Regions from separate parts of the Mycobacterium sp. M23085 genome, predicted to be linked through region 1. Evidence: riboswitches for the same ligand, from Rfam matches in the RefSeq annotation. Region 1 holds a riboswitch; the other holds the start of a gene.
What was found. A riboswitch is a leader RNA that binds a small molecule or an ion and turns the genes downstream of it on or off. The one in region 1 is predicted to bind cobalamin.
Positions count from the first base shown of each region.

Region 2: another riboswitch for cobalamin. It lies ahead of metE (5-methyltetrahydropteroyltriglutamate--homocysteine S-methyltransferase); the one in region 1 lies ahead of ACIUM1_RS05640 ((2Fe-2S)-binding protein).

Region 1 is NZ_CP174280.1:1,282,353-1,297,576, reverse strand. Features, by position in the region: gene ACIUM1_RS05655 (glycosyltransferase) at 1-293, shown strand, start outside; gene ACIUM1_RS05650 (hypothetical protein) at 344-628, shown strand; gene ACIUM1_RS05645 (DUF3046 domain-containing protein) at 681-875, shown strand; gene ACIUM1_RS05640 ((2Fe-2S)-binding protein) at 1,002-1,667, opposite strand; cobalamin riboswitch at 1,707-1,853, opposite strand; gene recA (recombinase RecA) at 2,013-3,053, shown strand; gene recX (recombination regulator RecX) at 3,019-3,540, shown strand; gene miaB (tRNA (N6-isopentenyl adenosine(37)-C2)-methylthiotransferase MiaB) at 3,602-5,131, shown strand; gene ACIUM1_RS05620 (hypothetical protein) at 5,140-5,754, shown strand; gene ACIUM1_RS05615 (DUF349 domain-containing protein) at 5,751-7,079, opposite strand; gene ACIUM1_RS05610 (DMT family transporter) at 7,413-8,336, shown strand; gene ACIUM1_RS05605 (DMT family transporter) at 8,592-9,566, shown strand; gene ACIUM1_RS05600 (hypothetical protein) at 9,621-10,313, shown strand; gene miaA (tRNA (adenosine(37)-N6)-dimethylallyltransferase MiaA) at 10,322-11,281, shown strand; gene dapF (diaminopimelate epimerase) at 11,286-12,158, shown strand; gene hflX (GTPase HflX) at 12,205-13,638, shown strand; gene ACIUM1_RS05580 (acyl-CoA dehydrogenase family protein) at 13,786-14,946, shown strand.
Region 2 is NZ_CP174280.1:4,415,466-4,430,689, forward strand. Features, by position in the region: gene metE (5-methyltetrahydropteroyltriglutamate--homocysteine S-methyltransferase) at 1-1,895, opposite strand, end outside; cobalamin riboswitch at 2,031-2,287, opposite strand; gene ACIUM1_RS20860 (glycosyltransferase) at 2,427-3,656, opposite strand; gene ACIUM1_RS20865 (SDR family oxidoreductase) at 3,796-4,437, opposite strand; gene ACIUM1_RS20870 (SDR family oxidoreductase) at 4,457-5,299, opposite strand; gene ACIUM1_RS20875 (TetR/AcrR family transcriptional regulator) at 5,396-6,676, opposite strand; gene ACIUM1_RS20880 (acyl-CoA dehydrogenase family protein) at 6,831-7,952, opposite strand; gene ACIUM1_RS20885 (acyl-CoA dehydrogenase family protein) at 7,949-9,115, opposite strand; gene ACIUM1_RS20890 (nuclear transport factor 2 family protein) at 9,160-9,729, opposite strand; gene ACIUM1_RS20895 (SDR family NAD(P)-dependent oxidoreductase) at 9,732-10,706, opposite strand; gene ACIUM1_RS20900 (nitric oxide reductase activation protein NorD) at 10,832-12,565, shown strand; gene ACIUM1_RS20905 (CbbQ/NirQ/NorQ/GpvN family protein) at 12,617-13,483, shown strand; gene ACIUM1_RS20910 (ABC transporter substrate-binding protein) at 13,567-14,685, shown strand; gene ACIUM1_RS20915 (spirocyclase AveC family protein) at 14,693-15,224, shown strand, end outside.

The DNA.
Region 1 (15,224 bases):
ACCTGGTGATCTGCGGCGGCGGCCACGGCATGGTGGCCAAGACGCTGCTGGCCGGCGTGCCGCTGGTGGTGGTGCCCGGCGGCGGCGACCAGTGGGAGATCGCCAACCGGGTGCAGCGCCAGGGCAGCGCGCGGCTGATCCGGCCGCTGAGCGCCGACGCGCTGGTGGCCGCGGTCAACGAGGTGCTGTCGTCGCCGGGCTACCGGGCGGCGGCGCGGACGGCGGCCGCCGGCATCGCCGACGTCGCCGATCCGGTCCGGGTATGTCGCGACGCGCTGGCGGTGGCCGGATGATCCGCTGCGCGCCGCCCGGGCCGACTTATGCTTCGGCGGGAGGCACCCGAATGAGGATCAGCACGACAATCGCCGCCGGCGCCCTGCTGGCGGCCTCGCTGGCCGGCCCATTGGCCGGCGCCGCCGTCGCGCATGCCGACAGTCCCGAGGAACAGCAGGCATGCCGGTTGATGGACGATCCGGCCGCCGCCGAACAGGGGTTCGCCCCGGCCGAATACGCGTTCATGCAGTTGCGCGCCACCATGTCGGCCCAACGCGCGCGAGACGTGATGTCCATCGCGGCCCAGGAGGACTGCCCCAACCACATCATCGACCTGCCGGCCAGCTGGAGGTAGCGGGCGTCGCGCTCAGGTGTCCGATGAATGCGGGCTGGGTATCTTGACTGACGTGCGGCTAACGGAGTTTCACGAGCGGGTGGTGCTGCGCTTCGGCACCACCTACGGATCGTCGGTCTTGCTGGATCACGTGTTGACCGGGTTCGGTGGACGCACGGCCGCCCAGGCCATCGAGGCGGGAATTGAGCCCCGCGATGTCTGGCGGGCGTTGTGTGTGGACTTCGACGTGCCTCGGGATCAGTGGTGATCCCGACGCACTATTCGTATCCCGGGTAGGCGTGCTGCCGCAGCACGATGCCGCTGCGGCTGAGGACATCGGGGCCAGGTACCCCGGGGCGCCACGCCAAACGACGCCCGCTTTCCTCCGATCGGCCTACCGCCGGGTCCGGTGCAGCACGCAGTCGCCACACAGGGAGCCCCCCGGCAGGCGATAGAAGAGGCAGCAGCTGCGGCGCCGGAAGCCCAGCTGCGGGCCGGTGACGACGCCGGACCCGGCCAGCACGCCGGTGCCCAGCAGCGACCGGACCGTCTCGACGATGGCGCAGCGCAGGTCCGGCCGCGCCGACAGCAGGGCCGCTGCGGCGCCCACCAGCGCGGAGGCGATGTTGCCCGCGAGCAGGGCGGGCGCCAGCTTGACCGGCAGGCCGGCGCCGAGCGGCCGCATGTGCTCGCTCACCACGATCCGGTACAGCATGTTCGCCGCGGGCGAGGTGACGGGTTTCCCGACGGGTGTGGGCAGTCGTAGCTGGGCACCGTCGTCGGCGCGTTGCAGGCCCTCGAGGTCGGGGACGACGCCATGGCCGATCGCGCACGCGAGCACCGGTGACCACAGCCGGGTGGCGTGGGAGAGGTGCACCAGTGACGCGCCGATCCGCCGATCGGTGGTGCGGTAGCGCCGGATGGTTGCATCGATCAGGTCGGCGTAGCCGTCGGCGTAGGACTGTCCGACCGGATGCCATCCCGCCGCGTCGCCACCCACGGTCAGAGCGAAAAAGCCTCCGTAGGAAGCTATTTCGGCCAGCTGAGCGGAGATGTCCATGGCTTCGCGACCGCCTCTCGGGGAAATCCGCCCCGGTTGTGGTGAGGATGCGTCGACGGCGAGTATCTGGCTCTCTCGCCGGGCGTGCCCTTCGAGATCACAGTGGCGGGACCGCACCGGAGTCACACCGGTTTCCTCGGACCTTCCGGCTGAAGGCCCGTTGGCGCCGTTCGGCAGCAGATGTTGCCACACGCGACGGGGAGAACGGCGTGTCGAACTTGAATCGAACACCTGTTCGGCTACTGTGGTGAACGTTCGGCCAGTCAACTTGTCGGTGGCCTTCTCTAGTGTCACCGCCAACCGACCGATACCGGTCAGACGAACACCGACTATAGGAGAGGCACCATGGCGCAAGCCCCCGACCGCGAGAAGGCTCTCGAACTGGCGATGGCCCAGATCGAAAAGAGCTACGGCAAAGGCTCAGTGATGCGTCTCGGCGACGAGACCCGTCAGCCGATCTCGATCATTCCGACCGGATCCATCGCATTAGACGTGGCTCTGGGCATCGGCGGGCTGCCCCGCGGCCGGGTCGTGGAGATCTACGGCCCGGAATCTTCGGGTAAGACCACCGTCGCCCTGCACGCGGTGGCCAACGCCCAGGCCGCCGGCGGCGTCGCCGCCTTCATCGACGCCGAGCACGCGCTGGACCCGGAGTATGCCAAGAAGCTTGGCGTGGACACCGATTCCCTGCTGGTCAGCCAGCCCGACACGGGGGAGCAGGCCCTCGAGATCGCCGACATGCTGATCCGCTCCGGCGCCCTGGACATCCTGGTCATCGACTCGGTGGCCGCGCTGGTGCCGCGCGCCGAGCTCGAAGGCGAGATGGGCGACAGTCACGTCGGGCTGCAGGCCCGGCTGATGAGCCAGGCGCTGCGGAAAATGACTGGCGCGCTGAACAATTCGGGCACCACCGCAATCTTCATCAACCAGCTGCGCGAGAAGATCGGGGTGATGTTCGGTAGCCCCGAAACCACAACGGGTGGAAAGGCTTTGAAGTTCTACGCGTCGGTGCGCATGGACGTGCGCCGGATCGAGACGCTCAAGGACGGCACCAACGCGGTCGGTAACCGCACCCGGGTCAAGATCGTCAAGAACAAGGTGGCGCCGCCCTTCAAGCAGGCCGAGTTCGACATCCTCTATGGCCAGGGAATCAGCCGGGAAGGCTCGCTGATCGACATGGGTGTGGAGCAGGGCTTCATCCGCAAGTCCGGTTCCTGGTTCACCTATGAGGGCGAGCAGCTCGGCCAGGGCAAGGAGAACGCCCGCACCTTCTTGAAAGAAAACGACGAAGTCGCCAACGAGATCGAGAAGATGATCAAGGAAAAGCTCGGCATTGGCGCGGTCGTGACCGATGACGACGTCCTGCCCGCCCCCGTCGATTTCTGAGCCCTCCCGCGAGGAGCAGGCGCGGGCGCTGTGTCTGCGCCTGCTCACCGCGAGGGCGCGCACTCGGGCGGAGCTGCACGGCCAGCTGGCCAAGCGCGGCTATCCCGACGACGTCAGTGAGCGGGTGCTCGACCGGCTGGCCGCCGTCGGCTTGATCGACGACGCGGACTTCGCCCAGCAGTGGGTGGAGTCCCGCCGGGTGCACGCCGGGAAGAGCAAGCGCGCCCTGGCCGCCGAGCTGCACACCAAGGGCGTCGACAACGATGTGATCACCTCGGTGCTGGCCGGGATCGACGCCGGCGCGGAGCGGGACCGGGCCGAGCAGTTGGTCCGGTCCAAGCTGCGCCGCGAGACGCTGACCGACGACGATGCGCGGGTGACCCGCAGGCTGGTAGGGATGCTGGCGCGCCGCGGTTACAGCCAGACCATGGCGTGCGAGGTCGTTTTCGCCGAGTTGGCCGCCGAGCGGGAGCGCCGCCGGGTCTAGCCCCGTGACGTGCGGTTTCTCGCGGGCGGACCGGCCGCCGTACCATGGCCCCGTGACTTCGATGGTGGCGCGGGACGCGGGGGCCGCAGACGTGGGTGCCGTGTCCGTGCGCACCTACCAGGTCCGCACCTACGGCTGCCAGATGAACGTCCACGACTCGGAGCGGCTGGCCGGCCTGCTGGAAGCTGCCGGCTATCGGCGGGCGGCCGAGGGCTCGGATTTCGGCGACGCCGACGTGGTGGTGTTCAACACCTGCGCCGTGCGGGAGAACGCCGACAACAAGCTGTACGGCAACCTCAGCCACCTCGCGCCGCGCAAGCGCGGCAATCCCGAGATGCAGATCGCCGTCGGCGGCTGCCTGGCCCAAAAGGACCGGGAAGCCTTGCTGCGCAAGGCGCCCTGGGTCGACGTCGTCTTCGGCACCCACAACATCGGGTCGCTGCCCACACTGCTGGAGCGCGCCCGGCACAACAAGGTAGCCCAGGTGGAGATCGCCGAGGCGCTGCAGGAGTTCCCGTCTTCGCTGCCCAGCGCGCGCGAATCGGCTTACGCCGCTTGGGTTTCCGTATCGGTCGGCTGCAACAACAGTTGCACGTTCTGCATCGTCCCGTCGCTGCGGGGCAAAGAGGTCGACCGCAGCCCGAGCGACATCCTGGCCGAGATCGCCTCGCTGGTCGCCGACGGGGTGCTCGAGGTCACCCTGCTGGGCCAGAACGTCAACGCCTACGGCGTGTCCTTCGCCGACCCGGCCCTGCCCCGCGACCGCGGCGCCTTCGCCCGCCTGCTGCGCGCCTGCGGCGACATCGACGGGCTGGAGCGGGTGCGGTTCACCTCGCCGCATCCGGCCGAATTCACCGATGACGTGATCGAGGCGATGGCGCAGACGCCGAATGTCTGCCCCGCCCTGCACATGCCGCTGCAATCCGGATCCGACCGGGTGCTGCGCGCGATGCGCCGGTCCTACCGCGCCGAGCGCTACCTGGGCATCATCGACCGTGTCCGGGCCGCCATGCCGCATGCCGCCATCACCACCGACCTGATCGTCGGATTCCCCGGTGAGACCGAAGAGGACTTCGCCGCCACGCTGGACGTGGTACGCCAGGCCCGGTTCTCGGCCGCGTTCACCTTCCAGTACTCCAAGCGGCCCGGCACCCCGGCCGCCGAACTCGACGGGCAGATACCGAAAGCCGTTGTGCAGGAACGCTATGACCGGCTGATCGAACTGCAGGAGGCGATCTCGCTGCAGGGCAATCGGGCGCTGATCGGGCAGACCGTCGAACTGTTGGTCGCCACCGGCGAAGGGCGCAAGGACAGCCGCACCGCGCGGATGACCGGGCGCGCCCGCGACGGCCGGCTGGTGCACTTCGCCGTCGACACACCAGGCGACGTCAGGCCCGGCGACATCATCACCACGGTGGTCACCGAGGCCGCACCCCATCACCTCATCGCCGACGCGGGCGTCGTCACGCATCGCCGCACCCGCGCGGGTGATGCCCAGGCCGCCGGGCAGCGCCCGCGCGGCGTCGGCCTCGGCATGCCCGCCGTCGGGCCGCCCGTCGGCCCGGCCGAACCCCTTGGATGTGCGCTGTGAAAAAGCAGATGAAAAACGAAGACCCGCAGCTGGGCGCGCTGCGGACCGAAATCGAGGCCGCTGAACGCCGGGTGGCCCGCGGAATCGACCCCGGCCCGCGGGCCTTCTTCGTGTCGATCCTGGTTTTCGTGCTGCTGGCGTCGTTCGTCCTGCCGCACACCGGTGACGTGCGCGGCTGGGACGTGCTGTTCGGTAGCCACGGCGCCGGCGCGGCCGCCGTCGCCCTGCCGTCGCGGGTGTTCGCCTGGCTGGCGCTGGTGTTCGGGGTGGGCTTCTCGATGCTGGCGCTGGTGACACGGCGCTGGGCGCTGGCGTGGGTCGCGTTGGCGGGCACGGCTATTGCCGGGGCCGCGGGCATGCTGGCGATCTGGTCGCGTCAGACGGTGGCCGCGGGGCACCCGGGGCCGGGCTGGGGTCTGATCGTCGCCTGGCTCACCGTGCTCGCGCTCATCTACCACTGGGCTCGCGTGGTCTGGTCGCGCACCATCGTGCAGCTCGCCGCCGAGGAGCAGCGGCGCCGCGTTGCGGCGGCGCAGCAATCCACCTCGCTGCTGGACGGCCCGGCCATGCCCGACGAGACCGGGGAGGACCCCGGCACGACCCCGGGCTCTGCCGGCCGCTAGGGCCTGCGGGTCAGGGCCTCAACCGCCGCCTGCGCCCACTGTCGCCACTGCTCGGCGTTCGCCTTGGCCTCTTCGGCTTCCTTGGTCCGCCCGGCGGCCGCGGCTTTCTGAGCCTGCTGTTCGTATTGTTCGGCGCGGGCCTGGAACTGCTCGGCCCGGGCCTGCGCCTGGGGGTCGGACCAGCCCGCGTCGCCGGCGTCGCGCACCTTCTTCTCGACCGCGCGCAGCCGTCGCTCCAATTCGGCGGACCGCTCGCGCGGCACTTTGCCGATCGCGTCCCACTTCTCGGTAATGGTGCGCAGCGCCGCGCGGGCCGCGTCGTGGTTGCTGGTGTCGAGTTTCTCCGCCTCGGCCAGCAGGGCCTCTTTCGCGGTCGCATTGGCGCGGAACTCCGCATCCTTTTCCGCCGTCACCGCGTTGCGCGCGGTGAAGAACACGTCCTGGGCGGCCTTGAAACGCCGCCATAGGGCGTCGTCGACCTCCCGGGTCGCCCGGCCGGCCGCTTTCCACTCGGTGAGCAGCTTGCGGAATTCGGCGCTGGTGGCCGTCCAGTCGGTCGAGTCGGACAGCGCTTCGGCCCGCTCACACAGGCGTTCCTTGGCCTGCCGGATCCCCGAACGCTCCCGGTCCAGCTCGGCGAAATGCGATCCCCGCCGCCGGTTGAAGGCCTCGCGGGCCGCGGAGTAGCGCTTCCATAACGCGTCGTCGACCTTGCGGTCCACCCCGCTGATCGTCTTCCACTCGTCGAGGATGGCCCGGAACCGGTCACCCGCGGCCTTCCACTGCGTCGAGTTGGCGGCCAACTCCTCGGCCTCCGCCGCCAGCGCCTCCTTGCGGGCGGTCTGGGCGGCCCGATGCTCCTCGCGCCTGGAGCGTTCCGCGGCGACCGTCGCCTCGGCGTGCTCGGCGATGGTGGTCAACCGGCCCGCCAGCGCATCGATGTCGCCCAGCACGGCCGCCGTCGGCAGCGTCTCGGCCAGCTCGGCCGCATGCGCCTTGATCTTGCGCGCGTCACCGGTGCCGGAGGCCAGGCGCTCCTCCATCAGGGTGACCTCGGTGGCCAGGTCATCGAAGCGGCGGCCGAAGTGGGCGAACGCCGCCTCCCGATCGCCCGCCTGCCAGGAGCCGACGATGCGCTCGCCGGCGGCGCTGATCAGCCATACCGTGCCGTCGTCGTCCACCCGCCCGAACTGGTGCGGATTGCTGCGTGGCGGCGCCACCAGCGGATGAGCGGTGGTGGGCCGCGGGGTCGGCCGCGGGCCGGGACGGGGTCCCGGACGCGGCGCGGGCCGAGCGGAATCGTCCCGAGGCTCGTCAGCCGTCATGCGCTCGTCACTACCCTTTCGCAACCCTTCCGCGCGGTCCGTGTCCCGCGCGCCTGCCGCGCGTAGCGGCACCGTCTCCTGCCGCTGCCGGATGCCCGGGGCCGGGTTCTCCGAACAGCTGCTTAACGATATTCAAGCAGCTTGGCGGGGCGCGCGCCGCCACCTTGCCACACCGCAGGGGCCCGGCGGCCGCACGCCACCGGCGCCGTGCCCGCCCGGGCGGGTACGGTCGTGCTAATCGCGTCACCGCAGCGGAGTTCGCCGATCCCGGGTGAGCCCTGGTGAGCGGTGTCTTCGACCCTTTTCCGGGTCGCACGTCGGTTGGAGGTCAGCATCGCCAAGGTGGATATTGCGGCGCTGCTCGCGCTGATCGCCGCGCTGATGTCGGGCGTCGGGGACGTGATCCGGCAGCGGTCGGCGCAAGAGATCACCGACCAACAGGTGGGCCACCTCGCGCTGCTGCGGATGTCGTTGCGCGACGTCCGGTGGTGGCTGGGCGGTGTCGCGGCGGTGGCAAGCTTCACGCTGCAGGCGGTGGCGCTGAGCCTGGGCTCGGTGGTGCTGGTGCAGGCCCTGCAGGTGACGGCGTTGCTGTTCGCCTTGCCGGTTTATGCCTGGCTGACCAAGCACCGGCTGAGCCGCCGGGAGTGGGTGTGGGCGGTCCTGCTGGCCGCCGCGGTCGCCGTTTTCGTCATCGTCGGCGAGCCGGCCGCCGGTTATCAACGGGCGTCGCTGGATGCCTGGGCGGTGGTCGCGATGGTGATCGGGCCGGCGATGGCGTTCTGCGTGCTGGGCGCACGCATCTGGTCGGGCCCGCTGGCCGCGGTGCTGCTGGCGCTGGTGTCGGCGTCCTCGTGGGCGTTGTTCGCGGTGCTCACCAAGGCGGTCGTCGACGTGCTGCCGTATGGGCCGGGGGCGCTGCTTGGCACCCCCGAACTGTATGGCTGGGTGCTGGTCGCGGTGCTGGGCACGATCTTCCAGCAGTCGGCCTTCCGGGCCAGCGCGCTCACCGCGTCATTGCCGACCATGACGGTCGCCGAGCCCCTGGTTGCATCGGTGCTGGGGGTCACCGTGCTGGGGGAGACGCTCGGCGCCAAGGGGCCCGCGGTGTTCGCCTTGGTGGCCGCGGTGGTGGTGGTCATCGTCGCGACCACCGCGCTCGCGAGGGGCGAGGCCGCATCCATGAATGCGGCCGCGCCGGACGATCCAGCCGATGTTGTGACGCTCATCCCATCGCGCGCCGGGGGCGAGACGTAAAACGGCTGGCCGCGGATGGGGCTTAGCCATCGCGCACGGCCCGTCTGTGTAGTTCTCTTACAGTTAGCCCACGCGTTACATAGGTTCACGCGTTACATAGGTTGCTGAAGTACTAGTTGAACCGGTTACCTGCGGCGCAGTGAGCAATGTGTGGAACGTCATGCATTTGTAGTTGAACTGAACGCAAATTGTGCGTGTATTTGCCCGCGCCTCGGGGAAAGCTGGGTCGAACGACTGTGAGGCGGAGGGGTCGATATGTCGAAGGTTGATGTCGCAGCGTTACTTGCCCTGTGCGCGGCGCTGGCATCGGCGGTCGGCGACGTGGTCCGGCAGCGGTCGGCGCACGAGGTCACCGACAGGCAGGTAGGCCACCTCGAACTGTTCCGCATGTCGCTCCGCGACACCCGCTGGTGGCTCGGCGGCCTGGCCGCGATCACCAATTACAGCCTGCAGGCCGCCGCGCTGGCGTGGGGCTCGGTGGTCCTGGTGACCGCCCTGCAGGTGACCGCGCTGCTGTTCGCGCTGCCCATCTACGCGCGGCTCGCCCATCACCGGGTGAAGCCGCGGGAATGGATGTGGGCGCTCATCCTGGCCGCCGCGCTGGCGGTGGTCATCATGGTCGGCGACCCCGCGGCCGGCGAGCAGCGCGGGCTGCTGCGAACCTGGCTGATCGTGGCCGTGGTGATGATCCCGCTGCTGGTGGCTTGCGTGGTGGCGGCGCGGCGCTGGTCCGGCAGCCCGTTCTCCGCGGTGCTGCTCGCGGTGGTGGCCGGCTCGTCGCTGGCGCTGTTCGCGGTGCTGACCAAGGGTGTCGTCGAGATGTCCGAGAACGGCCCGCTGGCCGTGCTGACCTCACCGGAATTCGTGCCCTGGCTGCTGGTGGCGCTGGCCGGGATGATCTTCCAGCAGTCGGCGTTCCGCGCCGGCGCGCTGACCGCGTCGTTGCCGACGATGACCGTGGCCAAGCCGGTGGTCGCCGGCCTGCTCGGGGTTCTGGTGCTGGGTGAGACGCTGAACGCTAACGGCCCCAAGGCGTTCGTGCTGATCGGGGCGGTAGCGGTGGTCATCATCGCGACCATCGCGCTGGCCCGTGGTGAAGCCGCTTCCATCGACCGCGCCGAGCAGAGGTCCGGTGGTGCCCCGCGAGAAATCCCGGCCCCCGAGGTGATCGAAGACGACTTCGGGCCCTTCAGTGACCGGCTGGTGGTGGCGGACAGCGTTCGTCGCTGACTGGGGCCGCAGCCACATCGCACTGGTGGCGGGTCGCCGCGCTACTTTAATGGCGTGCTGAGCGCGATCGCGATCGTCCCGTCGGCGCCGGTTCTCGTTCCCGAACTTGCCGGAGCGGCCGCGGCCGAGGTGACCGATCTGACCGCGGCGACGCTCGCCGCCGCCGCGCTGCTGCCCGACAGCTGGGTGGTGATCGGAACGGGGCCCGCCGACGACGTGCTGGGTCCTGATGCGGTGGGCAGCTTCGCGGGTTTCGGCGTCGACGTGCGTGTCCGGCTCTCCCCACAGGCAGGCGAGGCCGCGCCGCCGCGTGCGCTCCCGGTCTGCGCGTTGCTGGCCGGCTGGGTGCGCGGTCAGGCGCAGCCGCACGCCGCCGCACAGGTCCGGGTCTACCGCGCCGACCACGACGCGGACACCGCGCTGAGGCTCGGCAAACACCTGCGCGCCGAGATCGACCGGCTGCCCGGACAGGTCGGGGTGCTGGTGGTGGCCGACGGCGCGAACACGCTGACAGCGGCCGCCCCGGGTGGACACGAGCCCGCCAACGCCGCCGCGCAGGAGGCCCTGAACGACGCGCTGGCCAGCGGTGATATCGCCGCGTTGCGCGGCCTGCCGCAGCAGATCCTCGGGCGGGTCGCATTCCAGGTGCTGGCCGGCCTGGCCGAGCCCGGGCCCCGATCGGCCAAGGAGCTGTACCGCGGAGCGCCCTACGGGGTGGGTTACTTCGCCGGCGCCTGGCAACTGTGACGGCCGCCGTGCGCCCCCTGGCGATCATCGGACCCACGGGCACCGGCAAGTCACAGCTGGCCCTCGACTTCGCGGAACGGGTCGAGCGGTTCGGCGTCCGCGCCGAGATCGTCAACGCCGACGCGATGCAGCTCTATCGCGGCATGGACATCGGCACCGCCAAGCTGCCCGTCGAGGACCGCCGCGGCATTCCGCATCATCAACTCGACGTCCTGGACGTCACCGAGACCGCGACCGTCGCCCGCTATCAGGGCGCCGCGGCCGCCGACGTGGAGGCGATCGCGGCGCGGGGCGCGCTGCCCATCATCGTGGGCGGCTCGATGCTCTACATCCAGTCGCTGCTCGACGACTGGGCGTTCCCGGCCACCGATCCCGCGGTCCGCGCCCGCTGGGAGCGACGGCTGGCCGAGATCGGAGTGGGGCGGCTGCACGCCGAGCTGGCCCGCCGCGATCCCGCCGCGGCCGCGTCCATCCTGCCCACCGACGCCCGGCGCACGGTGCGGGCCCTCGAAGTGGTCGAGCTGACCGGTCAGCCGTTCGCCGCCTCCGCGCCGCAGATCGGCAAGCCGAGGTGGGACACCGCCATTGTCGGGTTGGACTGCGACACAACCGTTCTCGATGAGCGGCTGGCCCGGCGCACCGACGCGATGTTCGCCCAGGGCCTGGTCGGCGAGGTGATCGCGTTGCTGGACAGGGGCCTGCGTGACGGTGTCACCGCGTCGCGCGCGCTGGGCTACGCGCAGGTGCTGGCGGCGCTGGACGAGAGCGGTCCGGCCGGGCCCGGCGCCGATCGGCTGCGGGACGCGCGCGAGCAGACGTTCGTCGGCACCCGGCGTTACGTTCGGCGCCAGCGGTCCTGGTTTCGCCGGGATCACCGCGTGCAGTGGCTCGATGTCGGCGCGGTGACCGCGGCCGAGGGCGCGGCCCTTGTCGAGGCCGCCGTGCGGGTATGGCGGGAAGTACCCTGAACAGGTGATCTTCGCGAAGGGGCACGGCACCCAGAACGACTTCGTGGTGCTGCCGGACCCGCAGGCCGAGCTGAGCCTGACCGCGGCCCGGGTGGCCGCGCTCTGCGACCGGCGACGCGGCCTCGGCGCCGATGGAGTGCTGCGGGTCACCACGGTGGGCGCGGCGCTGTCGGCCGGCGTGCTCGACCGGGTGCCCGACGGGGTGGCCACCGGCGACTGGTACATGGACTACCGCAACGCCGACGGGTCCGTCGCCCAAATGTGCGGCAACGGCGTGCGGGTCTTCGCGCACTACCTGCGCGCCAGCGGCATGGAATCACGCGACGAATTCGTGGTCGGGTCGCTGGCCGGTCCGCGGCCGGTCACGCTGCACCGCGTCGATGCGACCACGGCCGACATCAGCGTCGACATGGGCAAGGCCAACGCGCTGGGCCCGGGTGAGGCGGTCGTGGGCGGCCGGTGGTTCTCCGGCCTGGCGGTCGATGTGGGCAATCCCCACCTGGCCTGTATGGACCCGCAGCTGACGGCCGAGGCGCTGGCAGCGCTGGACGTGGCCGCGCCGGTGAGCTTCGACGCCGCCCAGTTCCCGGACGGGGTGAACGTCGAGATCCTCACCGCACCGGTCGACGGGGCGGCGCACATGCGCGTGCACGAGCGGGGGGTCGGCGAAACACGCTCGTGCGGCACCGGCACGGTCGCCGCCGCGGTCGCCGCGCTGGCCGGTGCCGGTGCGGCCACCGGCACGCTGACCGTTCGGGTGCCCGGCGGCGAGGTCGTCGTCACCGTCACCGACGCCACCAGCTTCCTGCGAGGACCGTCCGTGCTGGTAGCCAGAGGAGAACTCAGCGGGGAATGGTGGCGCGCACAGCAGCGTTAAATCAGGTGCGCGACATCGTTTTCGCGTGCATCATCGTTTATTGCCTATGACAGAACCTGAATTTCGCGAGCACGCTCCGACAGTCCCGGAGCCCAGCACGGGCGAACTCGCCCTAGAAGATCGGTCAGCGCTGCGTCGTGTCGCCGGCCTGTCCACCGAACTCGCCGACGTATCCGAAGTCGAGTACCGCCAGCTGCGGCTCGAGCGGGTCGTCCTGGTGGGTGTGTGGACCGACGGCACCGCCGCGGACAGCGAGGCCAGCATGGCCGAGCTCGCCGCGCTGGCCGAGACCGCCGGCTCCGAGGTGCTCGAGGGGCTGATCCAGCGCCGCGACAAGCCCGACCCGTCGACCTATATCGGTTCGGGTAAGGCCGCCGAACTGCGCCAAGTGGTGCTGGCGAGCGGCGCCGACACCGTCATCTGCGACGGCGAGCTGTCCCCGGCGCAGCTCACCGCGCTGGAAAAGGCGGTGAAGGTCAAGGTCATCGATCGCACCGCGCTGATCCTCGACATCTTCGCCCAGCACGCCACCAGCCGGGAGGGCAAGGCTCAGGTCGCGCTGGCCCAGATGGAGTACATGCTGCCGCGACTGCGCGGCTGGGGTGAATCGATGTCGCGGCAGGCCGGTGGTCGTGCCGGCGGCAGCGGGGGAGGCGTGGGTCTGCGCGGTCCCGGTGAAACGAAGATCGAGACCGACCGGCGGCGCATCCGCGAGCGGATGGCCAAGCTGCGCCGCGAGATCAAAGACATGAAGCAGGTCCGCGACACCCAACGCAGCCGGCGGGTGCACAGCGACCTGCCCTCGATCGCCATCGTCGGCTACACCAACGCCGGCAAATCGAGCTTGCTCAACGCCCTGACCGGGGCGGGGGTACTGGTGCAGGACGCGTTGTTCGCCACCCTGGAACCCACCACCCGGCGCTCCGAGTTCGATGACGGCCGGCCGTTCGTGCTCACCGACACCGTCGGATTCGTCCGGCACCTGCCCACCCAGCTGGTCGAGGCCTTCCGCTCCACGCTGGAAGAGGTCGTCGACGCCGACCTGTTGGTGCACGTCGTCGACGGCTCCGACGTCAACCCGCTGGCGCAGATCAACGCGGTCCGTCAGGTGGTTTCCGACGTCGTCGCCGACTACGGGTCCGACGGCGACGCGCCGCAGGAGCTGGTGGTGGTGAACAAGGTCGACGCCGCAAGCGATTTGGCGCTGGCCAAGCTTCGTCATGCCCTCCCGGGCGCCATGTTCGTGTCCGCCCGCACCGGCGACGGTATCGACGCCCTGCGCCGCCGGATGGCCGAGCTGGCCGTTCCCGCCGACACCGCCGTCGACGTGGTGATCCCGTACCACCGCGGCGACCTGGTGGCCCGCCTGCACGCCGATGGGCGCGTCCAGCAGGAGGAGCACAACGCCACCGGGACGCGCATCCGGGCCCGGGTTCCGGTGGCCCTGGCCGGCCGGCTGCGCGAGTTCTCCGCCCACTGATCGCGCATCGCCCCTCCTAGCAGGGCACGGTGCCGGCGGCGTGGGGCAGCCCCACAATCCCGACGGGACGCGACCCCGGCGGCTGTCTACCAACCGTCCGGTTGGTATATGTTGGGCTGCAGAAATCCCAGCCGCCGGAGGTCTTCCATGAGCAGCGCCATCAAATATCAGCGCACTCTTTTCGAGTCAGAGCACGACCTGTTCCGTGAGTCCTACCGGGGCTTCCTCGAGCGCCATGTCGCGCCCTACCACGACGAGTGGGAGAAGGCGAAGATCGTCGACCGCGGTGTCTGGCTGGAGGCCGGTAAGCAGGGCTTCCTCGGCATGGCGGTGCCCGAAGAGTACGGCGGTGGCGGCAACCCCGACTTCCGGTACAACACGATCATCACCGAGGAGACCACCGCCGGTCGCTACAGCGGCATCGGTTTCGGCCTGCACAACGACATCGTGGCGCCGTACCTGCTGGCCCTGGCGACCGAGGAGCAGAAGCAGCGCTGGCTGCCGAAATTCTGCACCGGAGAGCTGATCACGGCGATCGCGATGACCGAGCCGGGAACCGGAAGCGACCTGCAGGGCATCAAGACCCGTGCCGTCAAGCAGGGCGACCACTACGTGCTCAACGGCTCAAAGACGTTCATCACCAACGGAATCAACTCCGACCTGGTGATCGTGGTCGCACAGACCGACCCGGAAAAGGGCGCGCAGGGCTTCTCGCTGCTCGCCGTCGAGCGCGGCATGGAGGGCTTCGAGCGCGGGCGCCACTTGGACAAGATCGGGCTGGACGCGCAGGACACGGCCGAGCTGTCGTTCACCGACGTGCACGTGCCGGCCGAAAACCTGTTGGGCCAAGAGGGCATGGGGTTCATCTACCTGATGCAGAACCTGCCGCAGGAACGCATCTCGATCGCCATCATGGCGGCCGCGGCCATGGAGCAGGTGCTCGAGCAAACCCTGCAATACACCAAGGAGCGCAAGGCATTCGGCAAGCCGATCGGCAGCTTCCAAAACAGCCGCTTCGTGCTGGCCGAGCTGGCGACGGAGGCGACCGTGGTCCGCATGATGGTCGACGAGTTCGTCCGCCTGCACCTGGACCACAAGCTGACGGCCGAACAGGCCGCGATGGCCAAGTGGTACGCGACCGAAAAGCAGGTGCACCTGATCGACCGCTGCCTGCAACTGCACGGCGGCTACGGCTACATGCGCGAATACCCCGTTGCCCGTGCCTATCTGGATGCCCGGGTGCAGACCATTTACGGCGGCACAACCGAGATCATGAAGGAAATCATCGGCCGCAGCCTCGGCGTATAGCGTTTCGTTTGCTCGACACCGGCGCGGGCCGCGACTCTATTGTCGGTGAGCGACAAAGCGACCCACCCGCGTCTGCGCGCATCGTCAGGCCCTTGGTCTCGGCTGCCGGTGACTGCCCACGCGCCCCGTCGCAATTCTGCTGTGCGGGTGGGTAGCCGGCGCCGTCACCGAGCCCGCGTTTCGGCCGCCTTTCCGTGCGAAATCTGCAACGCCGCGCGAACGATGCCGCGGCGGATCGTGCGGGGGCCATTGGCAGGCATCATTTCGACATCGGTGTG
Region 2 (15,224 bases), 2.4 Mb from region 1:
GAGGTAGCCAAGCGGAAAGACCCTACGGCCCAACGCAAGTAATCCTCCTGATCGGCCCGGCGCAGCGGCAGCAGCTCACGCAGCGCGGGCTCGTCGACCTGGATGACCGCAATCCCGGCAGCCTGCAGGTCCACGGTTTCGTCGCGGATGGCCAGCGCCACCTGATTGGCGGTGTCGGCCAGCGGCTGGTCGTCCCGAACGAACGACCACGCCAGGATCGTCACCGGCCCGGTCAGCATGCCCTTGACCGGCTTGTCGGTCAGCGACTGCGCATACTTGGCCCACTCCACCGTCATCGGGTGCCGGCGGATCACGTCGCCGAAGAGCACCGGCGGGCGCACGCAGCGGCTGCCGTAGGACTGCACCCAGCCGTTCTTGGTGGCGAAGAAGCCGTCCAGCTGCTCGGCGAAGTACTGCACCATGTCGTTGCGCTCCGGCTCACCGTGGACCAGCACGTCAATCCCGAGGCTCTCTTGCAACTTGATGACGTCCGCGATCTCTTGCTTCATCCGCTTCTCGTACTCACCCTCGTCGATCTCGCCGGCGACCAGTGCGGCGCGCGCCTTGCGGATTTCGACGGTCTGCGGGAAAGACCCGATGGTGGTGGTTGGCAGCGGCGGCAGATGCAGCCGCGCCTCCTGGCTGGCGCGGCGTCGGGCCGCGTCACCCCGGTGCGTACCCGACGCGACGATCGCGTCGATGCGTGCCCGCAGATCGTCGTTGTGCAGGCGTGGGTCGCTCTTGCGGGACGCCGCCGCGGCGTTTGATGCCGCGATCTCATCGGCGACCGCGTCGCGACCCTCGTTCAAGGCGCGGGCGAGCGTCACCACCTCGGCGACCTTCTCCTGCCCGAACGCCAGCCAGCTGCGCAGCGCATCGTCCAGGCCCGTCTCGGGCTCCAGCGAGTAGGGCACGTGCAGGGTGGAGCAGGACGTCGAAACCGCGACGTGGGCCGCCGAACCCTGCAGCGTCACCAGCTTGCTCAGCGCTGCCTCGAGGTCGGTGCGCCAGATGTTGCGCCCGTCGACCACACCGGCCACCAGGATCTTGTTGCCGAGCTCGGGTACCGCCGCGACCGCGGTGTCGGCACCGTAAACCAGGTCGACGCCGACCGCCTCGACGGGCGTGCGGGCCAGGGCGCCCAACGAATCGCCGGGGTCACCGAAGTAGGTGGCCACGTAGATCGCGGGACGGTTGCTCACCGAACCCAGCTTGTTGTAGACCGCCTCGGCCAACGCCGGCGCGTCGGGGGAGATGTCGGTGACCAGCGCGGGCTCGTCGATCTGCACCCATTGCGCGCCGTGGTCGGCCAGCAACGACAGCAATTCGGAATAGATCGGCACCAGCTCCTGCAGCCGCTCGATCGGCGCGCCGCCACCGTTGACAGCCTTGCTCAGCAACAGGAAGGTAACCGGCCCGATGACCACGGGCCGCGCCGGAATTCCTTGTTCCAGAGCTTCTTTCAGCTCGGAGAGCACCTTGTCCGGGTTCAGCGTGAACTTCGTCGCGGCCTCGATCTCGGGAACGATGTAGTGGTAGTTGGTGTCGAACCACTTGGTCATCTCCAGCGGCGCGACGTCCTTATTACCGCGTGCCGCGGCGAAGTAGCGGTCCAGGTCGTCGGGGACCTGCGCGGCCCGGGACGGCAACGCGCCCAACATGACCGCGGTGTCGAGCACCTGGTCGTAGTAGGAGAAGGTGTTCACCGGTACCGAGTCGAGACCGGCGTCAGCCAGATTCTTCCAGGTGTCGCGGCGCAGGGTGACCGCGACGTCTTCGAGTTCCGCGCGGCTGGTACGTCCTTTCCAGTAGCCCTCGGTGGCGCGCTTGAGTTCGCGCTTCGGGCCGATGCGTGGCGAGCCGACAACCGTTGCGGTGAATGCTTGAGGGGTCACGATATTCGTCCTTCAATCAGCGTGATGGTCACCGCCGGTGGACGTGCAGCTGATCCGTTAGCGGCGTGTACCCAGATACCACCGCAACGGCTGCAGCCTAACGCCCATTCCTCGAGGCGATGAGCCGCCGGACGCGGCGCGCCCGGCACAGCTGGCAGGTCTCCGGACTCGCAGGCGTGCACCGGCTGGTGCTCCGCCCGGCCGACGATGCGGCCCGAAAACGGGCCGCTGAGGAGCCGGGCAGGTTTACTAGTGGCCGTCGCTTCCCAGTCTTGCGACCAGTGCTTGCCAAAAACTCTGACGGCGGTCGTTCCTGCATACCGTTGCGGGACAGTCCCGGATTCTCACCGGGTTCCCTCTTACGAAGCGTCACTAACATTGCCTCGCTCGATGCCCGCGCCGCGGTTGCGGCGCAAGCAGACCAGCTGCAAGGCGTAGCTTAGTCAACCGCGCGATGACGATGAGTTTCGGCCCGGTTCCCCGGATTCCCGGATTACGAAGCCTCTTTGGACACCACCGGTAGCGATGATGTCACCGGGGGGCTACGTCATCGATTCGGTCGTCAGCGAAGACCTCAGAAATAACGGCGGACGAGTGCTTGGGTCGGACAGCCTCTTCCAGAAGATCGGCGGCGCTGGCAACGCTCTGGGCGGGCGTGGTCATCTGTGCCGCGACCTCACGGGCTCGACGCATACATTCCGGAGTGAGGATGCAACGCAGGTCCGCGACCAGTGATGCCAGGGTGCTTTCCGAAAAAGCCCGACCGCGGCCCACTTCCAGCCGTTCGACCGTCGCCGCCCACAGCGGTTGATCATGGACCATGAACCAGAGGATCAACGTGGGCACTCCGGCCCGCAGACCGGCAGCCGTGGTGCCTGAACCACCGTGGTGGACCACCGCGCGACAGGTCGGAAAGATGGCCGTGTGATTCACCGCATCCACGACCTTGACGTGCTCGTCATGGGGGACGCCGGCGAAATCACTCCAGCCGGCGCAGACCAACGCCCGCTCGCCCAACTGCGCGCAGGCAGCGCTGATCGTGGCGATCATCTCAGCCGGAGATTCGATCGACATGCTGCCAAACCCGAAGTAGATAGGCGGGGTGCCCGCAGCAATCCAGGCCAAAGCCTCGTCGTCGGCATCCGTCGACGACTCCAGTGTCAGCGCGCCGATGAAGGGCCATCGCCCACGCTGTTCCGCCCACTCCGTTGCGACTTCGGGGAAACAGAGCCCGTCGTAGGCATGGAGTTCCAGCGCTTCAGAGGATCCTGTTGTCTCTGGCAGACCCACCGCCCGGCGTAGGGCGTCTTCAGCGCCCTTGGTGGTGTGGCCGAGTATGCCACCCAAGCGGGGCGGTTCTTGGGGGAAGAAGGTCAGCACGGCCAGCGGAATGTCGTGATACTCCGCGACGATGGCGGCGCGGCCCTGCCCGGCTTTGTTCACGACCAGCAGGTCGGCCCCTGTTGCCAGCGCCATCAGCGTGGTGCACCACTCCGCCCAGGCGCGGGCGACATGCTCCATCATTTCGGTCATCACATCCGGTGGAATCCCGCCGTCCGCGTTGCGAATGAAATCCCCGTAGCCCGGCCACGGCGTGCTCTCCCACGCAACCACGTCAAGCCCCGCCGACTCCACGAAGGCACACATGTGAGGCGGCACAGCCATGCACACGTCGTGACCTCGGCGCAGCAGTTCCCGCCCGATGGCGGCGGCAGGTTCGATGTCGCCACGAGTTCCATGGACCGCGAGCAGAACTTTCATCACAACCTGACTTCGAGGTGATGTCGACTGAGACGTGATGTCATTGAACGGCCTCAGACTAGCTCGTGACGTCGGCGTCAGCCCGACTCAACGCCATAGGCCAGCTGCGCTGTGAAACGTACTCGGCTGCCTGCCGCGCTCAGCCCGACAGTGCCTGGGCGATAGGGACGTCGCCGTTGTTGAATTCGATCGTCCGCCGGATGGTGGCATCTTCTGCCAGTGCGGCCGCGATGACGAGTGCGACGTCCGCACGCGAGACTTCGCGCATTTCCCCGTCGATCTCGATTCGTCCGGTCGCGGGCTCGAAGGTGAGCCGGCTGGGTCCGAGCACCGTCCAGTCCAGGTCGCTGGCGCGCAGGTGGGCGTCCGCCGCCGCCTTGGACTCCGCGTAGGCGAAGAACGGATCATCTTGCGGCACACCATGATCCGGGCCTGCGCCGAAGTAGGACACCATGACGAACCGCTTGACGCCCGCCTGCCCGGCAGCGTCGATGATTCGGATAGCGGCGTCCCGGTCGACTGCATAGGTCCGCTCCGGATTGCCACCCCCCGCCCCCGCGGAGAAGACGACCGCGTCGTGCCCGGTCACCAAATCGGCCAGCGCGTCGGTGTCGAGCCGCTCGATGTCGGCCACCACCGGCTTGGCGCCGGTGGCAGCGACATCGTCGGATTGATCGGGATTGCGGAAGACCGAGCTCACCTCGTCGCCGCGTTCGCTCAGAATCCGGGAGAGCTGCAGTGCGACCTTGCCGTGCCCGCCGAAGACAATGATGCGTGCCATGCCTTCGACGGTAGCGCGGTCAGAGCTTGACCTTCCCCATGATCAGGTCGATCAGGGGCTTGCCCGGCGCGTAGGAGCCGGTGATCGACGCCATCGTGTGCCCTGTGTCCACCAGCAGGGTGACGCCGCTGACGCCGGAGGCGGCCTCGCTGTTGAGGAATGCCATCACGTCGCCCATCTGCTCGGGCGTGTGGACCTTGGAGCCGGTTTCGTCGCGGTAGTCCTGCGCGAAGGACAACCACAGGTCCGCATTGGCCTGGGCCAGCGGGGTGTCGGTCGGGCCCGGGCAGATCGCGTTGATGCGAATGCCTTTCTTCAGCAGCGGGTAGCCCTGGTTGGCCACATAGGTGTTGATGATCTTCTTGCTGGTGCCGTAGTGAATGATGCCCTCGGCCTCGTGCGCCTCCGACCACGCCACGGCCGCCGCATAGTCCGGGGTGGCCAGGAATTCATTGATCAGGTCCAGGTCGTTCTCCCAGCCCATGCCGGCGACCGAGGAGATGAAGCAGATTGCCGAGCCGTTGGGCAGCTGGTTCTTTTCCAGCAGCCGGTCGATGAGGTGGCGGTGGCCGATGAAGTTGATCTTCAACAGGTCGGTCGTGCCGTCGGCCACCCCGGCGGCCGAGAACAACGCGTGGATGGGCCCGCCGATCTGCTCGAGCGCGGCGTCGATCGAGGCGGGGTCGCGCAGGTCGACGTGCACGGACTGCGCAACGTCGTAGTCCACCGGCGCGTAATCCAGCACGATGACCTCAGCACCGAGTTCCGCGGCCGACTTGGCCGCCGCCGCGCCCATTCCGGTCGCGCCGCCGACAACAAGGGCGCGCTTTCCGTCGTAGCGCAAGCGATCGACAATAGACATGGAAATCTCCTTCTCATTAACCGCCAACGCGATTCTACGTGCCCAACTGTATGGGTAACAGTTATTTGGTTCAATACCGGGGCGGCTGATTGAGGTTTACTTGCCGCGGACGGCGACGCCCCGCAGGACGGTGTCGCGGGCGTGCACCAGGCTCGCACGGGTGCCGATGTCTTGAAGGATGTTCTCCGGTATCCACTGCAGCCCGATGACGCAGCGGGCCAACATCGCGGTGGACGGTGCGTCGACGCTTATTTCGCCCGACCGGATGCCCTCGGATAGAAGCGTTTTCATCTGCCGCAGCCGCGCGGCATAGAGCCAGCCCGGGTTGGGCGTGTCCGGTGGCGATTGGCGCATCCAGGCCAGCTGGATCCTGAACTCGTCGGAAAACCGATCGAGCGCGTTGACGTTGACCCAGCTCAACGCATCCAACTTTTCGATCGGTGTGGCATCAGAGCGCAGGACGCTGACCCAGCCCGCCTCGACCTTCCTGCCGAAGGATTCCATGATCGATGCGAGGAGTTCGTCCTTAGATCCGATCACGCGATACACCGTTCCGGTGCCAAGGCCGGCCGCCGAGGCGATGTCCCTGATGGTGGTGACTTCGTATCCTTTGCGGCCGAATTCGGCCCGTGCGATCGCGCGCACCGCCGCCGCCTTATCGCTCGGGTCCGCATCGCTGTCGTCCGACCATGTCGCGATGACGTCACTGGCGGCGGTGAACGCTTTCGACCGGTCTAGCGCCGAGTCGGTAGGGGGCCGAGTTGCCAAGCCGTGCAAGATGATTTGGCACAGCAGTCGGGCCACCTGGTCTGCGGCGGATTTGTGGCGCATGACATCGAGCCCGACCTGCAGCATGGTCTGGCATATCCGGTCGGCCAGCGTGGGCAGGTCGATATCGGGTTTGATGTAACCGCTCCACCGGGCGGCACGCAGCGTCTGCAGCATCGCCTCCTGGATCGCGACAGGCCGTTGCCGCGTCAGCTCGATCAGTTCAGGATCCGTACTCGGCCCCTCATAGAACGACATCTGCAACGCGGCGCGGTGCTCGACGGCGCAGTCGGCGATCGCCGAGCCGAGCGCGATGATCTGTTCGGCGATCGGGCGTGAGTCGGGTTCGTCCAGTCTCGCCTGTGCGGCCCGGCCGATGCGCTCCAGGTCGTCCTGGTAACGGCGGATCAACTCGACCAGGATGGCCTCTTTGGACTCGAAATGGTGATACAGGCTGCCGGGAAGAATGCCTGCGGCATCGGCGATCTCCTGCAGCGACGTCCGCAACCCCGAGGAGGCGATCAATGACGCGGCGGTGGCCAGAATCTCGGCGCGGCGCGTCGGAGAATCAGCTGAGCTGCTGGCCCGCGGCGACCTGGCCTTCGCCATGATTAGCGGTGTGCAAATCGGGACGACTGCGGGCTGGCGAACATTCGCATTCGTCCTTCCTTGCCGAACCAATTCTTTGTTGAAGGTTATCAAACCCGGCGCGATGAATGCCCTGCACAAAACCATGCCTGGGCATTCGACCCGTGCGCGGCCATCACCGGCGACCTCTGTTGGCAAGGCGCGCACCGAGTTCGGTGAGATACCGGTCGGGACCGCCGAGGAAAGCGCTCCAGCTCAGCAGGCGTTTGAGATAGAGGTGGGCATCGTGCTCCCAGGTGTAGCCGATCCCACCGAACACCTGGATCGCGGTGTCGGCCACGGTGGCCAGTCGCCCCGCGAACGCCTTCACCCGCATCGCGGCAAGATGGCGCTCCTCGCCGGATTGGCCGTCGGCTCCCGGGAACGCGTCGCTGGCCCACAGCGCGTGGATCACACCGCTGCGGGCCAGCTCGACCGTCTCGAACATGTCCACGCACAGGTGCTGGATGGCCTGGAAGGAGCCGATCGGCTGGCCGAATTGTGTTCTGCTTTTCGCGTATTCGACGGCGAGGCCCATGATGGCGCGGGCGGCGCCGAGCGCGTCGGCCGCGGTGGCGATCAGCACGTCGTCGATCACCGCCGCCAGGTGGTCCGCGGGCGCCGAGGCCAGTCGCTGCGTGGGTACGGCGTCGAACGTGACGCGGAACTGCTTGCGGGTCTGGTCGATGCCGTGCTCGGGCGCGACCGACAACCCGGACGAGCCGGCCCGCACCGCGAAAAGCGCGCTGCCGTCGTCGTCTTCGGCGACCACGAGCAGAACATCGGCGGCCGCGGCGTCGGGCACCGCGGCGATCTCGCCGCGCAGCACGATCGCGTCATCGCGTCGGCTCGCGGCGATCGAGGCGTTCGGCGAATCGGGGAAGCAGACGGTGGCCACCGTGGTGCCGTCGGCGATGCCGCGCAACAACTTCGGTGCGATGTCGTTATCCCCGAGCCGGGTCAGCACCCGCGCGGCGGCCACCGCGGTCGACAACCACGGCCCCGGATGCAGCGCGGCGCCCAGCTCTTCGGCGACGATGCCGGCCTCGACCATCGTCATGCCGGCGCCGCCGTACTCCTCCGGCACCAGCAGGCCGGTGGTTCCGAGATCGGCGAGACCGCGCCAGACCGCCTCGTCCGTTCCGGCCGGATCATCGAGCAGCACGCGCACATGCTGCGAAATCGGTGCCTTCTCAGCGAGGAAGCGCCGTGTGGTGTCGCGCAGCGCCACCTGTTCGTCGGTGAGTTCGAGGTTCATTTGCGCGGCAGCCCCAGCACTCGTTGCGCGGTGATGTTCTTGTTGATCTGCGTGGTACCGCCCGCGATGGTCAGGGACCGCGACGTCAGGCGGTAGTTCGCCCACGGCGCACCGGCACCCCGGGTGCCGAGAGCGTCGAAGGCCAGTGCGGCGAGGTCCTGTCCGATCTCGCCCCACACGGTCTTGGCGAGGCTGGCGGACCCCAACGCTACGATTTCTGGGCCGCCGTGCAGCGTCGCCGAGATCGAACGCTGACACAGGACCTCGAGATACTTGATGCGAACCGCGATTTCGCCGAGGCGCCGCAGCGTCACCGGATCGTCCAGCGCGCCGGTGCCGGCCGCGGCGAGATCGTTGACCAGCTCCTCGAGCCGCACCTGCATCTCCGCGTACAGCCTGGCGGCCCCGGCGCGCTCGTGGCTGAGCGTGGTGGTGGCCACCTGCCAGCCCGCGTTGAGCGGACCGAGCAACGCGTCCGCGGGAACCCGCACGTTGTGGAAGAAGACCTCGGCGAAGTCGGCGTCACCGTTGAGCGTGACCAGCGGGCGGACCTCGATGCCCGGCAGCGTCATGTCGACGATCAGGCAGGAGATCCCCTTGTGCTTGGGCGCCTCGGGATCGGTGCGCACGTAGAGCTGACACCAGTCGGCCCGGTGCCCCAGCGAGGTCCAGATCTTCTGGCCGTTGACGACGAAGTCTCCATCTTCAGAGCCGTCTCGCACGGCGCGGGTGCGCAGCGCCGCGAGATCGGACCCCGCTTCGGGCTCCGACATGCCCTGGCACCAGATGTCGTCGGCGCGCATCATGCGGGGGAGCAGCGTGATCTTCTGCGACTCGGTGCCGTATTGCATGATGGCCGGGGCGATGTTGTTGAGCCCAATCACGTTGAGCGGCATCGGAGCTCGGGCGCGCGTGGTCTCTTCGGTGTAGACCAGCTGCTCGAGCACCGTTGCGCCGCGCCCACCGTATTCGGGTGGCCACGACACCGCGGCCCATCCCGCGTCGGCCATTGTCGCGTTCCACGCGCGCAACATCTCGAACCCGGCGTCGTCGCGGCCGGTGGGCCGGCGTGCCGCCACCAGCTCGTCGGTCAGGTTCTGCGAGAGCCAGTCACGCAGCTCGCTGCGGAACCGTTCAACTTCCGTCGGGTATGAAAAGTCCACGTTCCTCTGTCTTCAGCGTCGTAATGCCCTGACCAAGCCGGACTCTACGGTTGGGCGGATATCTGGTCAACGATGTCGGCGGGCATGCGCGACGCCGTGAGTGGCCGGTCGTATGAGGCGTCCGTCCTGTCGTGGCGGGGCGTGCGGGTTCCGGGCACCATGGCGATGGCTTCGTCGGTGAGCAGCGATTGCGATTCGTTGATGAACTCCACCAGGCAGACGCGATCGACGATGGCCCAACGCCCGTCGCGCCGCTCCAGGCGATCCACGTAACGACCGCCGGAGACCGTCATGTGGTTCGCCGGTTCACGGTCGGTCCCGACGAACAGGTAGTAGGTCTCGGCGTGGGCCTCGTCGCCGTCGATGTCGGCGGTGTGGTTCAGCAGATAGTGCTGATATCGCGTCTGGCTGCCGTGATACGCGAGCGCCCAGTCGATGAAATCGTCTACCTGGCCGACGAATCCGACGTGGTCGTCGACGGCGCCGTCGTGGTAGGCGGACCGCAGCAATGCCCGATCCTGCCGGTCGATTCCGCGCGCGTAGCGCTGCATGCAGTCGTAGATCTCCGCGCGGTCGGTGAGATGCCGGACCTGGTCGCGCAATTCGCCGTCCACGTTCAGCTCCCTCGGGGTTCGGGGAATGCGACCTCAGCGTTGCCCGGCATCGGGCTGACGCCACGCCGCTCACACACTTCCAGCACCTCGTCGACGATCGACGCGGGCACGATGAACTTCTCCGTCGACGAAATCCGCTCGAGATGCGCCTCGATGTCCTCGGCGGTGGGCCGGCTTTCGGCGTCGGCGAGCCAGCCTTCGGTGAGGCCGACGAACACCCGCGCGTAGCGGCCGGCGGCCGCGGAATAGTTGCGGTGGGTGAACGTGCAGGCGGTGCTGGCCAGAAACGTCACCAGCGGCACCACAAGCTCGGGCCGGATGGCTCGCATGAAGCCCGATTCGGCGAGGAACTTCTCGTCGCCGACGGTCTCGGTGACCATCCGCGAGAACCCGGTCGGCATAACGGAATTGGCCAATATGCCGTGCGCTTCGCCTTCGATGGCGATGACGTTCGTCAACCCGACCAACCCGGCCTTGGCCGCCGCGTAGTGCGCCTCCATCGGCTGGCCGAAGATCCCGGCGGAGGACGAGATGAACACGAATCGTCCGCCGTCGTTGTTCTTCATCACGCGATACGCGGGCTGGGACAGGTGAAAGCCGCCGTCGAGATGTACGCGCAGCATCCGCGTCCAGTCGTCGTGCGCGAGGTCCTCGAAGGGCACGCTGCCGAAGATGCCGGCGTTGCTGACGACGGCGTCGAGGCGCCCGAAGGTGTCCACGGCCGCATCGATGATCGCCTGGCCGCCGGCCGGGTTGTCCACGGAGTCGTATGAGGCGATCGCCCGACCGCCGGCCTGCCTGATCTCGTCGACCACCTCGTCGGCGACGCCTCTGTCGGAACCGTCGCCGCGCATCGAGCCGCCGAGATCGTTGACCACCACGGCGGCGCCGCGGCGCGCCAGGTCCAGCGCGTACAGCCGACCGAGTCCCCGACCGGCCCCGGTCACCACCGCCACCTGGCCGGTGAAGTCAATCATCGTGTGCTCCTGATTCATTGACTGCTGTGCAGCCGGACTTTACGGTGGAACAGATATTTGGTCAACAATACTGGAGGTTGAGGGTGGTGGACGGCGACGGTGCCGACCGACTGCAGGCCCTGGGCATGCTCGCCTCCGCGCTCGCGGGCCGGGCCGTCGCGGTCGCCGGGTTGCCACCGGGTGAACCGGCATGGACCGACGGCCAGATCATCTACGTCGATGGCGCCGCGGGCCTGCTCGCGCAACTGAACGCCGTAGCCGTGCAGGCGTCGATGATCGCCGCCGGCAGCCTGGAACCCGATGTGGTGGGCGCGATGGTTCGCCGCCGCAGGCTGACCAAGCGTTATCTCTCGGTCGAAGGCCACCGCGCACTGGTCGCCAACGCCCCTTTGCTACCAAGTGTTCTGGCGTCGCTGGGTGACCGTGCTATCGCGGCTCGCAGCGACTCACCTGAGGAGTCGCTCGCCATTGCCGCCGCACGGGTGACGCTCGAGGACCCGGCACCGGACTTCGGCGTCATCCGCGCGGCGAAGGTGGTAGCCGCCTGCGCCCGGACGGCGAAACAAGACGAAGAGGCGAAGCCGGAGCATATGCCGCGGCGCCACGGCGCAACGGAACTCGAGGAGCTCGACGACGGCGAGGTGGACGACTCCGATGACCCGGACCTGTTCACCAGCCCCGTCGGCGGGGGTGGATTCATCGGCAAATGGCTGAAGAAGATGCTGTCCTCCGCGCGCAAGACCGGCAGTGGCGGCGGCCCGCCTGGCGTGGACAACCCGACCCACCGCACGAAATCCGGCAAGCGCGGTGTCTACGCCGTCGCGTCGCTGGCGTCGACCTCCGGTGACGACGACGCGGACGCCGAGCACGATGCGCAAACCGCCGCGGACGGTGTGCGGTATCCGGAATGGGACGTCGCGCGCAAGAGTTACCGTCCGGCATGGTGCACGGTGCGTGAGGTCGAGCCGCAGATCAAGGCCACCTCTTTCGGGGCGGCCTGGCCACTCGACGACGCCATCGGCGTGCGGCGGCCGCTGTCGCGGCTCGGTATGGGCCTGCACCGTCGGCACCGGCAGTCGCAGGGCGACGACATCGACATCGACGCGGCCGTCGAGGCTCGGGTCGAGGTGCGGGCCGGATCGGTGCCCGACGAGGCCGTGTACCTCGACAGCCTGCGGCGCCGTCGCGACCTGTCGGTGTTGCTGCTGCTCGATGTGTCCGGCTCGTCGGGCGAACCCGGAACGGTCGGGCGCACGGTGCACGAACAACAGCGGGCGGCGGTGGCCAACCTGACCGTGGCGTTGCACGATCTGGGTGACCGCGTCGCGCTGTACGCGTATTACTCGCAGGGCCGTCGCGCGGTGAGCATGGTGCCGGTGAAGCGGTTCGACGACCAGCTGAACGCCCAGGTGATCCGGCGGCTCAACAGCCTGGAACCGGGCGCGTATTCACGCCTGGGCGCGGCGATCCGGCACGGTTCGGCGACCCTGGAGGCGCGCGGCGGTACGTCACGACGGCTGTTGGTGGTGCTCTCCGATGGACTGGCCTACGACCACGGATACGAGCGGGCTTACGGTGCCGCCGACGCGCGCCGCGCGCTGACCGAGGCCCGCCGCCGGGGAACCGGCTGCGTGTGCCTGACGATCGGCGCGGGAACCGACGTGTCGTCGTTGCGCCGGGTGTTCGGCAGTACCGCGCACGCCACCATCGCGCGCCCCGAACAGCTCGCCGGCGTGATCGGACCGTTGTTCCGATCCGCCCTGCGTTCGGCGGAGGTTCGTCGCAGGATATCGGTGATGCCAAGTCCCAGAACACAGTTGGCGCGCGACCACGTCAACACCGCCCGTCAGAGCACTTGAAAACAAAGATCTGTTCCGGTTAGGCTCCAATCGGCGGGCAGAAGGGAAGCTATGGCCAACGAGTCCGGGCTTGCATACTTCAACGGCGGTCCGTCCGAAGCGGACGGGAAGGAAGAAGTGCGGCCCTACTACCAAGCGGTCGGCGGCGAAGAGGCCGTTTTCAAGGCGGCCTACCGCCAGGGCCTCGCGCTGGTCCTGAAGGGTCCGACCGGGTGCGGAAAGACCCGATTCGTCGAGGCGATGGCGTACGACCTGGGCCGGCCGCTGATCACCGTCGCCTGCCATGACGACCTCACCACCGCGGACCTGGTCGGCCGGTATCTGCTGCGCGGCGACGAGACCGTGTGGGTGGACGGCCCGCTGACCCATGCGGTGCGCGAGGGAGCGATCTGCTACCTCGACGAGGTGGTGGAGGCCCGGCAGGACACCACGGTGGTGCTGCATCCGCTTGCCGATCACCGGCGACAGCTGCCGATCGAGCGACTCGGCGTCACGCTGGACGCGGCGCCCGGATTCGGCCTGGTCGTCTCCTACAACCCCGGCTATCAGAGCGTGTTGAAGGACCTCAAGGATTCGACACGGCAGCGGATGGTGGCAATCGAATTCGATTTCCCCGCAGCCGATATCGAAGAGGGCATCGTCGCGCACGAGGCCGGCGTGGACGGGTCCACCGCGGCGGAGCTGGTCCGTTTCGGGCAGGCCATCCGCCGGCTGGAGACCGGCGGGCTGCGTGAGGTCGCGTCGACGCGGGTGCTGATCGCCGCCGGCAGGCTGGTCGCCGAGGGCCTGAGCATGCGTGAGGCGGCCCGTGCCGCGATCGCCGGCCCGCTGACCGACGATGTCGCGGTGGGCAAGGCGCTGGGCGAAATGATCGAAATTTACCTGGCGCCGGACGGGTCCGGCGGCTCCGATGATTGACGCTGCATACCGGCCCCGCTAGGGTCTGAACAAATATTAGGTTTTTGATCGGCGCGCGAAAATCTAGACAGCTGGGAGGTCGGATGTCCTACGAGAGCAGCGCAGAGCCGATCAAGGTCGGCTATCTGATGGACTTCAAGCTCCCCCCGGGATTCCCCGAGGAGCTGTTCGCTTCCTTCACCCAGACGTTCGACCTGATCTTCGAAGAGGCGGTCGCCCAGGGCCTGATGGACCGGCCCGTGCAGATGATCTATCGAGAGGTGGAGGGCCTGCCCAAGGGTTCGGTCAAGGCGGTGATCGATGCGTATGGCGAACTGGTCGACGAGGGCTGCCTCGTCGTCTTCGGTCCGAACATCACCGACAACTGCGTGCCGTTACGAGAAGCGATCGAGGAACGGTTCAAGGTGCCCGCGATCAGCGTGACCGGCACCGACGACTGGCTGGGCGAGTGGACGTTCTCCTTCCCTCAGGGATCGATGACCGACGAGCCGATCTTTCTGGCGGACCTCATCGCCAAACGCCGACTCGCCGAGATCGGGGTTCTGGTCGAGCAGAGCCTGATTGGCGAGAGCTACCTGAAAAACCTCCGAAGTGCGTGCCGGCGCAAAGGCATTCGCATCGTCGCCGAGGTGTCGATCGCCCAGACGGCCCAGGACATCAACGCCGCGGTCCAAACGCTTCATGAGGCGAAGGCTGAGGCGATCGTGCATCTGGGGTTCGGATTCGGAATCGTCTTCATCAATCCCGCGCTCGAGGCCCTCGGTTGGGATCCGCCCCGCTTCACCACCACCGCGTGGCAGAACGCCTGGGTCAACCCGATCATGTGGAACGCGTTCATGGGCTGGACCGGTGTCGACCAGTACGACGAGGCGAACCGGATCGGCCAGGACTTCCTCGACCGCTACGCCAAGAAGTACAACGGCAGTCGCCCCGAATTCTGCGTGACTGTAGTGAACCGCGACGTCGCCGCGACGCTGGTGCGCGCGTTCACCGACGCCCATCCGCTCAGTCCCCGTGGGGTCAAGGAGGCGCTGGAGCGGGTCAAGATGATGCCCGCGGCCTCGGGTGCCCCCGGCACCCGGGTGTCGTTCGGCAAGTGGACGCGCCGCGCATGGATGGGTGCCGGCTATCTGGTGGCGCGCACCCTCGACGCTGACGGTGTCAACTCGCACCTCGTCGATCGCTTCGGAGAGGAAGGCTGACCCGATGATTTCCAGGGAACAGCCCATATCGCCCGCCGCGCCGGAGGAACCGGCCGCCGCGCAGCGAAATGGCAAGCGCGGCTGGGGCGGTTGGATCGCCGGCGCCGCGCTGGCCGCCTTCGCGCTGTTCTTCATCGCCAATTCCCGCGTTGCTCTGGATCCTCGCGTCGCCAACCCGAACGTGCAGGGCCGGCCGCGCCCGGTGAGATTCACGTTCGGACTCGACTACATCACCTTTCTGGACTGGGCCACCGTCGTGGCGTTGATCGTCCTGTTGGTGGTCTTCATCCGGGGCTGGCGCCGCAATCCCGGCAGTCCGGTGATGTTGATGTTCTTGTGTACCACGCTGATCGTGTGGCAGGACCCGATCATGAACTGGTCGCCGTTCGCGGTCTACAACCCCGATCTCGTGCACTGGCCGGAATCCTGGCCGTTGGTGTCGTTGTCGCCGACGGTCGAACCGTTCGTGGTCTTCGGTTACGTGATGTTCTACTTCGGTCCCTACTTCCCGGCGGTCTGGTTGCTGCGCAAGCTGCAGG